DNA from 2 places in the Streptomyces sp. NPDC051921 genome. Region 2 is predicted to be linked to the other one. Evidence: riboswitches for the same ligand, from Rfam matches in the RefSeq annotation. Region 2 holds a riboswitch; the other holds the start of a gene.
The links. Region 2 has a riboswitch for S-adenosylmethionine ahead of thrC (threonine synthase). Riboswitches for the same ligand answer to the same signal wherever they lie in the genome.

Region 1 (7,901 bases), on a different contig from region 2:
GCGGGCACCTCGTTGCCGAGGTCGACGCGGTCGCCGGCGGCACGGCTGGCGCGCTGCTCGTCCTGCTGGATCTTCGCGCGCTCGGCGGCCGTCAGGGTGTTGAGCAGCTTCTGGGCCTCGGCGAGCTTGCCCTGGAACTTCTTCTTCTTCTCGGCGAGCGTCTTGCGCACGTCCTCCAGGTCGGCGAGCTTCGTCGTCGCCTCGGCGCGCTCCTGGGCGAGGGTGCGCTGCTTGGCCTGGATGGACTGCAGGACGTCGGCCTGCTTGGCGCCGAGCTGGTCGATCGCGGACGCCTTGTCGAGGTAGGTGTCCGGGTCGGAGGAGAGGAAGAGCTGGAGCGCCGGGTCGATGCCGCCGGAGCGGTACTGCGCGGTGGCGACCGAACCGATCTGCCCGCGCAGGGTGTTGAGCTCCTGCTGGCCGCGGGCCACCTTGTCCTGGAGGGCGCCGATCTCCTTCTGCAGCTTCTCGCGCCGCTCCTCGGCGAGGTTGTACTGCTCCGTGGCCTCCTCGGCCTCGTGGTGCAGCTTGTCGACCTTCGACTTGACCTCGTCGATCTTGGGCTTCGGGGCCGCCTGGGCACCGGTCTGGGCGGAGAGCGCGACGGCGGCTGCGGCGGTCGCGGTGAGCACGGTCACACGGGTGCGGCTCGGCTGCTTGGGACGACGGTGGGACGCCACTCGGGCGGTCTCCTTCTTCCTCGAGCCGCCCGGCCGGGCTGCGGCAGGCGGGACCCACGCTGTCATCCCCGATGGATGATCAACCGCGCGAAGGTTCGAGGCCCGACCCTAGTGACCATCTTGTGATCAGTTCAAATCCCAGCAGGCAAAATCTCGCCCGCTCAACACATTATTTACGCGCATCCCACAGGCAGCAATGGCCACTTGACCCTGCGTGGATCAGAAAACGGGCATGCCGGAAAAAGCAGACCAAGGTGACGAGACATCACGAGAGGCGCGAAAGGCGCTTGAGCAACAAGGCGGACGCGACCGGCCGCGCACCGGACTTGGCGACCCCGTCGGCCACCTCGCGGTCGGTGGAGACCACCACCACCGGACGCCCCGGCGGCTCCGCCCGCACCAGCTGACGGATCAACTCGTCGGCCGTGACGCCGGGCTTGGAGAACAGCACCCGCACCCCGCGCGGCGGAGCGAGCAGCACCGGCGCCGCCAGTTCGGCCCCGTCGAAGACACAGGTGATCTCCGCGCCGGAGCGCGCCGCGAGGGCGGACAGACCGCCGAGCAGCCGCAGCCGCTGCTTCTCCAGCGGCATCGTCGGATAGCCGGTCTTGGTGACGTTGTAGCCGTCCACCACCAGGTGCGCCTGGGGCAGTTCGAGCAGCTGGTCCAGGAGCGCCGGGTCGGTCTCGGACAGGGCACGGGCCGCGATGTCCTTCGGCGACATCCGGCCGGGCTCCACGGCGTCCACGGTGTCCGCCGGGTGCATCGACACCGGGGGCAGGGCGAGTTCGCGGCGCAGCCCCTGCGCGGCGTCGAGCACCGTGTCCAGGAGCAGCCGCAGCCGCATGTCCTCCACCGAGCGGCCCTCGCGGGCGGCCCGCCGACTGGCCTCCAGGGCGGCCTCCACCTCGCCGAGCCGGGACTTGAGCCGCCGGGTCTCGCTCTCGGCGGCCGACACCTGGGCGGCGGCGTCGGCCTTCACGGCGTCGATCTCCGCCTGGACGCGCCGGAGCGCCGCCTCGCCGCGCTTCACGTCGCTCTGGGCGCTGCGCAGCTTCCGGTGAAGCGATTCCGCTTCCTTGCGGGCGACCTCCAGGTCGTGCCGCAACTGCTCGGTCTCGGCCTTGCCCCGCTCCTTCGCGCCCGCGACCTCCTCGCGCAGCCGCTCCAGCTCGCGGCGACTCGCCTCGTCGGCGCGCTCGGCGTCGGCGCGCTCCGCCTCCTCGCCGGCGGCGGCCACGAGCTTGCCCCAACCGGCCGGGCGCAGCACATAGGCGGCCGCGGCGACGTCGACGGGGTCGGCGGCGGCGGGCGGGGCACCGGACTCGACGGCGCCGGCGAGCTCGGGCTGGGACGCCTTGAAGCGTTCGCCGATCCGCTGCCGGAACAGCGGATCGCCCTCCAGGGCGGCCGCCATCGCGTTCCCGGCGAACTTGGCCCGCCGGGAGGCGGTGAAGCGGGCGTACTGCCGCAGCGGGGCCGGCAGGTCGGAGACGGTGAGGCCGCCGAAGGCGTCGGCGACCAGTGCGACGACCTTCCGCCGGACGGCCTCGGGCAGGGGTCGGTCGAGCGCCTCGGCAGCGTCGTCTGCCGGGCCCGCCGGCTCATCACCGTGCGCGGGCTGCTCCACGATCCGTCACCCCTCTCCCTGTCGTCGCCCTCGTGGGGCCGCTTCTCAGGAAGCGGCGCCGGGCCTGTCCACCAACTCGATCTGGTCCACCGCGTTGCACCAGCGGCATCGGACCGACTCGATGGTCTCACTGACCACCTCGCGCTCCTCTACCTTGGGCTCTCCGGCGAGGTCCAGATGGACGTACTCCACGACCTTGGACGAGCGGGTCACGTCGAAGCGGGTCAGGTTGCCGCAGAGAGTGCAGCGCCAGCGGGTTTCGGCGGTCGGCAGGGGAACCGTCGTCATCGTGCCGTCCTCTTTCCGTACGAGGCTTACGGGCCCGCGGTGCGCCGTCGAACTGCGGGAGTACTGCCCGTAACCCTACGGCCTCCCGGGTCTCCCGTGTCACGGCGAGGCACTCTGTCCAGGTGGGCACCGGTACGCCATGATCTGTCCATGATCGACTGGCGGGACGCGGCCCTCGGCGCCTGGCGGGGCGCCCGGAACGGGCCGACCGTGACGTACGGACTCATCGCCGCCTGCGTGCTGCTGTTCGCCGTCGGCCCGGTGTCGGGGCTCAATCCCGCGTACGGCACGGGCGACACCCTGCTCGCGGCGCAGAGCAGCTACTTCCAGCGCTGGGGCGTGATCCCGGCGGATCTCCTGCGAGGGGATCCGCGGGCCCTGCTCACCCCGCTGACCGCCCTCTTCGTGCACGGCAGCTGGCTGCACCTGCTCGGGAACATGCTGTTCCTGTACGTCTTCGGGGCCATGGCGGAGGAACGGATGGGGGCGGCCGAGTTCGGCCTGTTCTCCCTGGGCTGCGGCTACCTGGCGCTGGTGGGGTACGCGGCGGCGCACGCCGACAGCGGGCAGACCCTGGTCGGGGCGTCCGGGGCCATCTCCGGGGTGCTCGGCGCCTTCCTCTACCTCTTCCCGCGCTCCCGGGTCACCAGCCTGTTCCCCTTCCTCTTCTTCCTGCCGCTGCGCTTCCCGGCCTGGATCGTGCTGATCTTCTGGTTCGCGCTGCAGTGGCTGGCGGCACGCTCGGCGGGATCGGGGCCGGGGGTCGCGTACCTGGCGCACGTGGTGGGGTTCGGGATCGGGTTCCTCTACGCGTGGGCGCGCTACAGAGGGAGAGGGGCTCGCGAAGCGCTTTCCCAGGAGGGCGGTGGCGGGTGACGGGAGGGAGAAGGGGCTCGCGCAGCGCTTCCTCGGAGGGGCGGTGGCGGGTGACGGGAGGGAGAAGGGGCTCGCGCAGCGCTTCCTCGGAGGGGCGGTGGCGGGTGACGGGAGGGCGGATAGAGTGAAACCACCAGCCGCGGCCACCGAGGGAGAAAGCCAGCCGTGATCACCGCGATCGTGCTCATCAAGACCAGCGTGGACCGGATCCCCGAGATCGCCGAGGCGATCGCCGCGATCGACTCCGTCAGCGAGGTCTTCTCGGTCACCGGCACCTACGACCTGATCGCGATGGTCCGGGTGGGCCGCCACGACGACCTGGCCGACATCATCCCCGGCCAGATCTCCAAGATCCCGGGCGTCGAGGGCACCGACACCCACGTCGCCTTCCGCGCCTACTCCCAGCACGATCTGGACGCGGCGTTCGCCATCGGCCTGGAGTCGTAGGGCCCGCGCACCGTCGACGAAGCCGGCCTCCCCACGGGAGGCCGGCTTCACCCGTACGAGGGACAGTTCAGCCGCGGTCCGGGACGCAGCGGCCGTCCTCGGTGCGGTAGTTCCACCGGGCGCCGTCGCGTACCAGCTCCTTGACCGCGCCGACGAACCGCTCCACGTGCTCGTCCGGCGTACCGGCGCCGAAGCTCACCCGGATGGCGTTCAGCGACCGCTCCCCCGGGGCGGCCTCGGGGGCGCCGCACTCGCCCGGGTCCTGCGGGTCGCTGCCGAGCAGGGTGCGCACCAGCGGGTGGGCGCAGAACAGGCCGTCCCGGACGCCGATGCCGTATTCGGCGGAGAGCGCGGCGGCGAAGTGGGAACTGTTCCAGCCGTCCACGACGAAGGAGATGACGCCGACCCTGTCGGCGTCGTCGCCGAAGAGGGAGAGCACCCGCACCGCGGGCACCTCGGCGAGGCCTTCGCGGACCTTCGCGATCAGGTGCCGCTCGCGGGCGACGAGCCGGTCGAAGCCGGCCTCGGTGAGCGCCTTGCAGGCGGAGGCGATGGCGTAGACGCCGATCACGTTGGGCGAGCCCGCCTCGTGCCGGGCCGCGGTGGTGTGCCACTCCACGTCCACACCACCGTCGGCCCGGCGGGCCACCTTGCGGGAGGCTCCACCGCCCGCGAGGTAGGGCTCGGCGTCCTGGAGCCAGTCGGCCCGCCCCGCGAGGACGCCGGAGCCGAACGGGGCGTACAGCTTGTGCCCCGAGAAGGCGACCCAGTCGACGTCCGACTCCCGTACGGAGACGGGGTGGTGGGGCGCCAGCTGGGCGGCGTCCAGGACGATCCGCGCGCCGTGCGCGTGCGCGGCGGCGGCGAGTTCGCGCACCGGCCAGAGCTCGCCGGTGACGTTGGAGGCGCCCGTCACACAGACCAGGGCGGGGCCGGAGGGGTCGCGGTCGGCGAGCGCGCGCTCGAGGGTCTCGACGGCCTGCTGCGGGGTGCGCGGCGCGTTGAGGTGGGTGACGCGGGCGTCGCTCCCCCTACGCCCGGGGGCGTGGGGGGACCCCCAGGGCAGCAGCGAGGCGTGGTGCTCGGTCTCGAAGACGAAGACCTGGCAGTCGGCGGGGATCACCTGGGCGAGCAGGTTGAGCGAGTCGGTGGTGGAGCGGGTGAAGACGACCTGGTCGCCGGGGCGGCAGTCGAGGAACTCGGCGACGGCGGTCCGGCTGTTCTCGAAGAGGTCGGTGGAGAGTTGGGAGAGGTACCCGGCGCCGCGGTGGACGCTGCCGTAGTACGGCGCGTACGCGGCGACGTCGTCCCACACGCGCTGCAGGGCCGGGGCGCTGGCCGCGTAGTCGAGCGCCGCGTAGCCGACCTCGCCGCCGGTGACCAGCGGGACCGTGACGTCCCGGCCGAGGACCGGCAGCGGGGCGTCGCAGCAGGGGTCGGAGTCGCCGGACGCCGAGGCGGGAGCGGGGGCGGCGGAAGGGACGGTGGTGGAGACGGTGTCGGTGGCGACGGGGACGGCGGCGACGGCGGCGTTCGGGCGTGCGGACATGACGGTATCTCCCGGCATAAAAAGGGCGCGAAATGGCGTGAAGAGGCCCGCGCGACGGCAGCGCGCAAAGGGGTGCCGCGTACGGGTGGTGGTGGAGAAGGGGGCCGGAGGGCCCTAGCGCATTCGCTTGCTCACGAGACACTGCTCCCTAGAGGACCAAGGACCCCAGGGTTGTGCGCAGGGGTCCGCGCTTGCCGCAGGCTTCTGCTCGTACGGCCTGGTCTTCACCCGGGGCACCCCGCCACGGACGGAGGGTTGCCGGACAGCCAGCCGGGGCTTTGTCGCTGTCACTCATGACCTGTCACAGAACCTATGCCAGTCGATCACGACGACGCAACCCCGTCCCGGCATCCGGGACGGGGTCGCCATGCTCCGTTCTCATGGGCGTCAGGCGTTGCTGGCCGCCACCCACCGCTCCAGGGCCCGCCGGGCGGCGCCCGAGTCGATCGACTCCGCGGCCTTCGCCATGCCCGTGCGCAGCTGCTCCACCAGGGTGCCCTCCCCCGGCTCCAGGGCGGTCAGCGCCGCCGCCGCGTTGAGCAGCACCGCGTCCCGTACGGGTCCGGTCTCGCCGGCGAGCAGGCGACGGGCCACGTCGGCGTTGTACGAGGCGTCGGCGCCGCGCAGGTCCTCCAGGGTCACGAGTTCGAGGCCGGCGTCGCGCGGGTCGAAGCGCTCCTCGGTCACCGTGCCGCCGCGGACCACCCAGACGCGGGAGGTGGAGGTGGTCGTCAGCTCGTCCAGGCCGTCGTCACCGCGGAACACCAGGGCGGAGTTGCCGCGCTCGGCGAGCACCCCGGCCACGATGGGCGCCATGCGCGGGTCCGCGACGCCGACGGCCTGGGCCCGCACCTTGGCGGGGTTGGTCAGCGGACCGAGCACGTTGAAGGTCGTGCGGATGCCGAGCTGGCCCCGGGCGGCGGCGACGTGCCGCAGCGAGGGGTGGAACTTCACCGCGAAGCAGATGGTGATGCCGGCCTCTTCGGCGACCTCGGCGACCCGCTGCGGGGTCAGGTGCAGATTGATGCCGAGCTTCTCCAGGACGTCGGAGGAGCCGGAGGCGGAGGAGGCGGCCCGGTTGCCGTGCTTGACGACCTTCACTCCGGTGCCGGCCACCACGATGGACGCCATCGTGGAGATGTTCACCGTCTTGGCGCCGTCCCCGCCGGTGCCGACGATGTCGACGGCGGGCCCGGGCACCTCGATCACGTTGGCGTGCTCGTACATGGTCCGGACGAGACCGGTGATCTCCTCCACCGTCTCGCCCTTGGCCCGCAGGGCCACCATGAACCCGGCGATCTGCGCGTCGGTCGCCTCACCGCGCATGATCAGGTCCATCGCCCAGGCGGTGTCGTCGGCGGACAGGTCCCGGCCTTCGAGCAGCCCGTTCAGCAGGGCGGGCCAGGAGCGGCCCGCCGCGGTGTCGCCTCCAGCGGGGTTCACTGCGCTCATGGTCGCTCCTGATGTCTCCGTACGGACCTACAAGGGTTGTCTCCCACCCTATCGATCTCCGGGGACGGCAAAGAGCCCCGTCCATCGAATGGACGGGGCTCTCGCCGTGGCGACCTACGTCAGGAGGTCGAGGTGATCAGTGGTGGCCGTGGCCGCTCTGGATCTCCTTGTACTCCTCGACGGTGGGCTTGGCGATCTGGTTGTCTTCGCCGTAGTAGCCCCTGTTGAGCTTGACCCGGAGCTTCTGCATCCGGCCGATCTTGCGCTCCACGCCGTTCTCGTCGACGGCCGGCGGCAGCTCGGCCGGCGCGTACTGCTCGTGCGCCGTGAGGCGGTGCAGCTCGCCCTGGCTGAGCGGCTGGTGGACCTCGACGAACTCACCGTGCGGCAGGCGCTTGATGATGCCGGACTCGCGGCCGTGCAGCACCTTGTCCTTGTCGCGGCGCTGCAGGCCGAGGCAGATCCGCTTGGTGACGACGAACGCGATGACCGGGCCGGCGAAGAAGAAGATCCGGACGAACCAGGTGATCGAGTTGATCGACAGGTGGAAGTGGGTCGCCCAGAGGTCGTTTCCACCACCGATGAGCATGACCATGTACGCGGTGATCCAGGCGACACCGAAGGCGGTGCGCGTCGGAGCGTTGCGCGGGCGCTGCGCGATGTGGTGCTCGCGCTTGTCACCCGTGATCCAGGACTCGATGAACGGGTAGACCGCGATGGCCGCCAGGACCACCGGGAAGATCACCAGCGGGATGAAGACGCCCAGGACCAGGGTGTGGCCCCAGAGGTTGATCTCCCAGCCCGGCATGACACGGATCAGGCCCTCGGCGAAGCCCATGTACCAGTCGGGCTGGGCGCCGGTGGACACCTGGTCCGGGCGGTACGGGCCGATGGCCCAGATCGGGTTGATCGAGGCGATCGCCGCGATGACCGCGATGACGCCGAAGACCAGGAAGAAGAACCCTCCGGCCTTCGCCAT
Region 2 (7,901 bases):
GGTGCGACCAGATGGCGTCCTCGCCCTGCGCGCCGCCGCCGGCGTCCTCGCCCATGCCGGCGTGGACGGCCTGGAAGTGGTCGATGTAGCCGTCGGCCTCGTCGAAGTTGCCGTCGTGGTCCCAGTCGTTGCGGTCCCAGACGTCGAACTGCGCGAGGTACGCGTCGATCTCGGCGGGCGTCTTCCCGGCCGCGATCTGCGCGTTCCACCAGGCGTCGCCGGTGTCCTGGATGAAGGCCCAGGAGCCGCCGGTGTCCTCGACGGCGTTGTCGCCGTAACGGGACGCGTTGTAGGGGACCTTGACCCAGTTCTCGACGGTGTTGCTCACCGAGTAGCGGCCGCCGGACAGCTTCTCGTAGAACGTCCGCATCGACTCGCCGGAGCCGTTGAACAGGTCCTCGTAGTGGGCCTTGGAGAAGTCGGCGGTCCAGGCGTTGGAGTTGTCCACGCTCCGGTCCGGCTGCGGGATCTGGTTGTGCAGCGGCCCGGCGACGCTGCCGTACTTGCCGAGGCTCTGGTCGCCGAACTCGGAGAGGATCGTGAGGATCTTCTCCTGGCGTACGGCGGTCGTGGTCGTCGTCTCGGCGAACTTGCCGGGCGCGACCTCGACGACGCCGCGGGCGTTCGCCTTCGCCTTGCCCTTGGCGACCAGGTCGATCGCCTTCTCGCGCAGTTCGGTGCGCTGCTTGGTGAGCGGTCCGGGGCGGTTGTCCGCGCGGGGCGCCGTGCTGGCGCCCGTGCTGCCGTCCCGGGCTTCCTGCGCGGCGGCCGGGGTGAGGCCTGCGGCGAGGAGTGCGGTGAGCGCCGACCCTAGGGTCATGCCCACGACAATCTTTTTCACGTCGTGCGATCCCTTCGCTCGCATGCGTAGGACGCATGGTGCGCGTGGTTCCGTTGAGGGTGAACGGATCGCCTGGGGGAACGATCGGCGCAGAGTCTGGCACGGAAGGACCGGTCAGGAGGAGGGGGAGACCCCGAAGAATTTCCCGCCGGATGCAGGGGAGCAGTAGGGGAGGGGCAGGGTCTGCCCTGTCGCCGCCGTGATCGACGACGGCGACGCCGGTGCGACGGCGAAGGCGACGACGGCGGTGCGACGGCGACGACGACGGCGGTGCCAGAGCGCGGGAGGCCCTACGGGAGCGCCCGCAGCGCCTCCAACTGGTCCAGGAACCAGCGCTGCGGCGGCAGCGCCGTCGCCGCCGCAGCGAGGCGCTTCGTGCGGTCGGCGCGCTCCGGGGCGGGCATGGAAAGGGCCTCGTGCAGCGCCTCGGCGGTGCCCGTCACGTCGTACGGGTTGACCGTGAGGGCGTCGGCGCGCAGCTCCTCGTACGCGCCCGCCTCCCGGGAGAGCACCAAGGCGCAGCCCGCGTCGGAGACCACCGGGATCTCCTTGGCGACCAGGTTCATGCCGTCGCGGACCGGGTTGACCAGGGCGACGTCGGCCATCCGGTAGGCGGCGAGGGAGCGGGTGAAGTCGTCCTGGACGGACACCAGGACGGGCTGCCAGTCCGGCGTGCCGAACTCCTCGTTGATCCGCGCCGCGAGCTCGCCGACCGAGGCCGTGTACGCCCGGTAGACCTCCAGGTCCTGCCGCGAGGGGTAGGCGGAGGCCAGGTGGACGACGCGGCCGCGCCACTCGGGGCGGGTGGTCAGGAGTTCCCGGTAGGCGAGCAGGCCGCGCAGGATGTTCTTGGACAGCTCCGTGCGGTCGACGCGGACGATGGTCCTGCGGTCGCCGACCTCGGCGCGCAGCGCGGCGAGCCGTTCGTCGACCTCGGGCCGGTGGGCGAGGCCGCGCAGTTCCCCGGCGTCCACGCCGAGGGGGTGCACGGCGACCCGCGTGCCGTCGGCCGCGCGCTCGACCAGGGGGTCGGCGAGGAAGGCGGACGCCCAGGCCCGGGTGTGGAAGCCGACCTCGTCGGCGCCGAGCATGCCCTCGACCAGCTCGTGGTGGACGTCGTCCGGGAGCATGCCCAGGTACTGCGGCGAGGCCCACGGCGTGTGCGTGAAGTGCGCGATCCGCAGGTCGGGGCGCAGCGCGCGCAGCTGCCCCGGCACCAGCGCCAGGTGGTAGTCCTGGACGAGCACCGCCGCGCCCTCGTCGGCGGCCTCGGCGAGGGCCTCGGCGAAGGCGCGGTTGTAAGCGCGGTAGGACTCCCAGCGGCGGCGGAAGGCCGCGTCGAAGACGGGCTCGCGCGGGATGTCGTACAGATGGTGGTGCAGGAACCACAGCACCGAGTTCGCGATGCCGTTGTACGCGTCGGCGTACACGTCCGGGTCGATGTCCAGCATGCGCACCCCGGGCTCGGCCACGCCGCGCCGCACCGCCTCGCGGTCGCCGTCGCTCAGCGCCGCGCACACCCAGAGGCCGTCCTCCGCCGCGCCCTCCGACGAGACGGCGCTCAGGCCCGACACGAGCCCGCCGCCGCCCCGCCGGGTGTCCAGGGCGCCGTCGTCCCGCACGGTGTACGAGACCGGGCCACGGTTCGATGCCACGAGGACAGAAGCCATACGGCGAACCTAGCCCGTCCGGTAAACGCTCAAACGTACGGATTCGAGACGTACGGATTCGGGCCGGCAGGGCTCGACGGGTCCGGAGGGTCCGTCGCCGAGCCGGCCCGCACCGCTGCCCCCGGCCCGCCCCCGCGACTCAGCGCGGCCCGCGGGCCCTGGCCGCCGCCATGGCCACCGCGCCCGTCGCCGCCAGCGCGAGGCCCAGCGCGCCGAGCAGCCACAGGCGCTCGCCGGTCCGCGTCGTCGTGCCGCCCTGGGCGCCGCCGTGGGCGCCGGCGCGCGGGCCGGGGTCCGGGGAGGGCGGCGCGGGGCGCGGGGTCGTCGGTGCGGGGGACGACGGGGACCGGTCCGGCGGTGCCGGCTCGGGGCCCGTGGCCGGCCCGTCGAGCCCCGGGTGGGCGCCGGCGGCCTTCCTCGCCGCAGAAAGGTCACCCGGGTGCGCGGTCCTCGGAGCGCCGTGCGCGACCCTGCCCCGGTCGGCCGCGGCGGGGGCGGCCGAGGGGATCGTCAGTGTCCCGGCCGCCATGCCGAGGGCGGCCAGCAGGATTCCCGTTGCCGTTCTGAACCGTGTGAATCTGAGCCGCATGAAACGGAAATGTAGGCAGAAATGATCATTATTCGCTGTCACGCCACGCGGCGGCGCTCCGCGTACTCCGCGATCTCCGTCATCGGCGGCCGCTCCTCCGTGTCCACCGCGTACGTGTGCGGCGTGAATCCGTCCTCGCCGCGCTCGAACTGGGTGAGCAGCGGTCGCACCAGGTGCCCGCGCGAGAGACGCAGCTGGGCCGTCCGGTAGATCGCCGCCGCCATCCGGCCGAGCGCCCGGCCGTCCTGGTGCCGGTGCTTGCGCACCCCCACGTCCACCTGTGCGAGTGCGTCCAGGCCGACCGTGTGCAGCGCGTCCACGAGGAGGCCCAGCTCCACTCCGTAACCGACCGGGAACGGGAGCCGCTCCAGCAGGGAGCGCCGCGCCGCGTACTCGCCGCCCAGCGGCTGGACGAAACCGGCGAGCCTCGGCCAGTGCAGGTTGAGCAGCGGCCGGGCCACCAGCTCCGTCACACGACCGCCCTGACCTGGGGTGTCGCCGAGCGGGCGGTCGTACATCGCCTTCACGAAGTCCACGTCCGGATCGGTGAGCAGCGGGCCGACGATCCCCGTGACGAAGTCCGCCGAGAAGTCCCGCAGGTCCGCGTCGACGAAGCAGACGACGTCCCCGCTGGTCACCATCAGTGACCGCCACAGGACCTCGCCCTTGCCCGGCACCGCCGGTATCCGGGGCAGGATCGCGTCGCGCGCCACCACCCGCGCGCCGGCGGCCGCGGCGACCTCGGCCGTACGGTCGGTCGAGCCCGAGTCGATCACCACCAGCTCGTCCACCAGCGGCACCGCCGGCGTCATCAGTTCGCGGCGGATCACGGAGACGATCGCGCCGACGGTCGCCTCCTCGTTCAGCGCGGGCAGCACCACGCTGACCGTCGTCCCCCGCTTGGCGGCGAGGACCCGCTCCAGCGGACGGTCGGCCACGGACCAGGACCGCCGGGCCAGCCAGCGCTCCACTTCTTCCAGCAACGTGATCTCCATCTCGCGGATCGGACGTCCGTCTCCCCTGTCGAGGCCTTCGGTTACAGTCTTGAACAACGCGGACGCCCGATGCATGTCGGGGTGCCGGCCGCGTCCCACAATCGAATACCGCTCATCCAGAGGGGCAGAGGGAAACGGCCCGTTGAAGCCCCGGCAACCCTCCAGTCGGTTTGTCTCGTCCTCCAGCGAGGCCCCCGGCTAGGGAAGGTGCCAAATCCGTCTCATGGCGAAATGCGTCATGAGGAAGATGAGGAGAAAGGGCCTCGCCTCCATGGCTGTACAGACCGTCGCACCCGGAACCACCGTCGATCTCGGTCCCGCTTCCGGACTCTCCTGTCGCGAATGCGGCGAATCCTTCCCGCTCGGCCCGATCTTCGCCTGTGAGCTGTGTTTCGGCCCCCTCGAGGTCGCGTACGACCTGCCCACCGGTGACCCCGAGGCCCTGCGCAAGCAGATCGAGGCCGGCCCCGCCAACATCTGGCGCTACGCCCCGCTGCTGCCCGTCCCCGCCGACGTCGCCGAGAAGCCGAACCTGAACCCGGGCTGGACCAAGCTCGTCCAGGCCGACAACCTCGCCCGCGAGATCGGCGTCGAGCCCGGCAAGCTCTTCGTCAAGGACGACTCCGGCAACCCGACCCACTCCTTCAAGGACCGGGTCGTCGCCCAGGCCATCGAGGCCGCCCGCGCCTTCGGCTTCACCACCCTCTCCTGCTCCTCCACCGGCAACCTGGCCGGCGCCGTCGGCGCCGCCGCCGCCCGGGCCGGCTTCCGCTCCTGCGTGTTCATCCCGCACGACCTGGAGCAGGGCAAGGTCGTCATGGCCGGTGTCTACGGCGGCGACCTGGTCGCCATCGAGGGCAACTACGACGACGTCAACCGCTTCTGCTCGGAGCTCATCGGCGACCCGCTCGGCGAGGGCTGGGGCTTCGTGAACGTCAACCTCCGCCCGTACTACGGCGAGGGCTCGAAGACGCTCGCGTACGAGATCTGCGAGCAGCTCGGCTGGGTCATCCCGGACCAGCTGGTCATCCCGATCGCCTCCGGCTCCCAGCTCACCAAGATCGACAAGGGGCTGCAGGAGCTCGTCAAGCTGGGCCTGGTCGAGGACAAGCCGTACAAGATCTTCGGCGCCCAGGCCGAGGGCTGCTCCCCGGTCTCCGCCGCCTTCAAGGCCGGTCACGACGTGGTCCGCCCGCAGAAGCCGAACACCATCGCCAAGTCGCTGGCCATCGGCAACCCGGCCGACGGCCCGTACGTGCTCGACATCGCCCGCCGCACGGGCGGTGCCGTGGAGGACGTGAACGACGAGCAGGTCGTCGACGCCATCAAGGTCCTCGCCCGCACCGAGGGCATCTTCGCCGAGACCGCGGGCGGCGTGACCGTCGGCGTGACGCGGAAGCTCGTCGAGAACGGCCTCATCGACCCCACGCTGACGACGGTGGTCCTCAACACCGGCGACGGCCTCAAGACCCTGGACGCCGTGGCCGAGAGCTCGCAGGCGACCGCCACCATCCGCCCGAGCCTGGACGCGTTCCGCGACGCGGGCCTGGCCCACTGAATCCGAGAGGTACGAAGACAGCCATGGCCGTGAACGTCCGCATCCCCACCATCCTCCGCACCTACACCGGCGGTCAGTCCGAGGTGCCCGCCGAGGGTGCGACCCTCGCCGAGGTCATCGCCGACCTGGAGAAGAACCACACGGGCATCGCGGCCCGCGTCCTCGACGACCAGGGCAAGCTGCGCCGCTTCGTCAACGTGTACGTGAACGACGACGACGTGCGCTTCGAGCAGGGCCTGGAGACCGCGACGCCGGACGGCGCGGGCGTCTCCATCATCCCGGCCGTCGCCGGCGGCTGCTGAGCCGAGCGCGGCCGAGCCGTACCCACGAGTACCCGCAGTACCTGAATTGCCCCTTCCGCAAGAAGAAGCGGAAGGGGCAATTCTGCATGGTTGAGCGCGGTAGAGTTGGGGAAGTCCCCTCCGCTGCTCATGCCAGGCGCATATGAGAATGCGTCTCCGCACGGCAAGAAGTAGCCAATGTGCCCGCGCCTTGTGTACCTTCTGCGCGTTTTGCCGGGCCCGACTTGCCCCGGAATTCCGGGGATTCTCCCCAATTCCCCTTTCGGCCGTGCCCAGAATTCTCGTCCGATTGACCTGTTGCAGAGGGCAGTTGGGCAGATACATTCAGCCGCGGTCGACGCGTTCCGGCGCAGGGTCTGACCCGGGTCCGCGAAGTGCGGCCCCGCGCAAGGGCCAGTAATAGGGGAGTTAGGCATGGCTCAGGGCACCGTCAAGTGGTTCAACGCGGAGAAGGGCTACGGCTTCATCGCGGTCGACGGTGGTGCGGATGTTTTCGTCCACTACAGCGCGATCCAGATGGACGGATACCGCACCCTCGAAGAGGGTCAGCGGGTCGAGTTCGAGATCTCGCAGGGCCAGAAGGGTCCGCAGGCGGACATGGTCAAGCTCGCCGTCTGAGCGCGGCGCGATCGGCCACCGACGCACTTCCGTCGAGGGGCCCGCATCCCGGTGGGGATGCGGGCCCCTCGCGCGTGCTCGGGCGCGTGCGCCCGCGCGTGTGGCGCGCGTGCGCCGACAGATGGCCGGAGGGTGGCGGATCCCCCTGAGTCGCTTGCACTCTCCTAGGGCGAGTGCTAATCATTGGCGTTAGCACTCTGAAGGTGAGAGTGCTACGAGGATCGGGCAGACGAGGTCGCCGACCGAGTGGGGCAAGGAACCACGAGGAGCACGGAGGCCGTCCGTCGCGGGCGTCGGCGCGGTCCTGGAGCGTTATCCACCCCATGTCCGGGAGGACCACTTCACATGGCCAAGATCATCGCGTTCGACGAGGAGGCCCGGCGCGGTCTCGAGCGCGGCATGAACCAGCTCGCTGACGCCGTCAAGGTCACCCTCGGCCCCAAGGGTCGCAACGTCGTCCTCGAGAAGAAGTGGGGCGCCCCCACGATCACCAACGATGGTGTCTCCATCGCCAAGGAGATCGAGCTCGAGGACCCGTACGAGAAGATCGGCGCCGAGCTGGTCAAGGAAGTCGCCAAGAAGACGGACGACGTCGCCGGCGACGGTACGACCACCGCCACCGTTCTCGCCCAGGCGCTGGTCCGTGAGGGCCTGCGCAACGTCGCCGCCGGCGCCAACCCGATGGCCCTCAAGCGCGGCATCGAGAAGGCCGTCGAGGCCGTCTCCGGTGCGCTGCTCGACCAGGCGAAGGAGGTCGAGACGAAGGAGCAGATCGCCTCCACCGCCTCCATCTCCGCCGCCGACACCCAGATCGGCGAGCTCATCGCCGAGGCCATGGACAAGGTCGGCAAGGAAGGCGTCATCACCGTCGAGGAGTCCCAGACCTTCGGTCTGGAGCTGGAGCTCACCGAGGGTATGCGCTTCGACAAGGGCTACATCTCGGCGTACTTCGCGACCGACATGGAGCGCATGGAGGCCGCGCTCGAGGACCCGTACATCCTCATCGTCAACTCCAAGGTCTCCTCGGTGAAGGACCTGCTCCCGCTCCTCGAGAAGGTCATGCAGTCGGGCAAGCCGCTGCTGATCATCGCCGAGGACGTCGAGGGCGAGGCCCTGTCGACCCTGGTCGTCAACAAGATCCGTGGCACCTTCAAGTCCGTCGCCGTCAAGGCCCCGGGCTTCGGCGACCGCCGCAAGGCCATGCTGAACGACATCGCCATCCTCACCGGCGGCACGGTCATCTCCGAGGAGGTCGGTCTCAAGCTCGAGAACGCCGGCCTGGACCTGCTGGGCCGCGCCCGCAAGGTCGTCATCACCAAGGACGAGAC

Region 1: it holds a riboswitch for S-adenosylmethionine, as region 2 does, so the genes downstream of both, AB0M16_RS27080 (aminotransferase class V-fold PLP-dependent enzyme) here and thrC (threonine synthase) in region 2, are expected to answer to the same signal.

Annotation. Positions count from the first base shown of each region.
Region 1 is NZ_JBFAXU010000022.1:116,466-124,366, forward strand. Features, by position in the region: gene AB0M16_RS27055 (NlpC/P60 family protein) at 1-680, opposite strand, end outside; gene AB0M16_RS27060 (NYN domain-containing protein) at 946-2,310, opposite strand; gene AB0M16_RS27065 (hypothetical protein) at 2,356-2,598, opposite strand; gene AB0M16_RS27070 (rhomboid family intramembrane serine protease) at 2,749-3,474, shown strand; gene AB0M16_RS27075 (Lrp/AsnC ligand binding domain-containing protein) at 3,640-3,921, shown strand; gene AB0M16_RS27080 (aminotransferase class V-fold PLP-dependent enzyme) at 3,989-5,470, opposite strand; SAM riboswitch class IV at 5,653-5,769, opposite strand; gene trpD (anthranilate phosphoribosyltransferase) at 5,858-6,922, opposite strand; gene AB0M16_RS27090 (cytochrome bc complex cytochrome b subunit) at 7,059-7,901, opposite strand, start outside.
Region 2 is NZ_JBFAXU010000023.1:124,671-132,571, forward strand. Features, by position in the region: gene AB0M16_RS27925 (immune inhibitor A domain-containing protein) at 1-820, opposite strand, end outside; gene AB0M16_RS27930 (trehalose-6-phosphate synthase) at 1,132-2,511, opposite strand; gene AB0M16_RS27935 (hypothetical protein) at 2,651-3,100, opposite strand; gene AB0M16_RS27940 (glucosyl-3-phosphoglycerate synthase) at 3,139-4,083, opposite strand; SAM riboswitch class I at 4,205-4,349, shown strand; gene thrC (threonine synthase) at 4,343-5,653, shown strand; gene AB0M16_RS27950 (MoaD/ThiS family protein) at 5,677-5,955, shown strand; gene AB0M16_RS27955 (cold-shock protein) at 6,370-6,573, shown strand; gene groL (chaperonin GroEL) at 6,919-7,901, shown strand, end outside.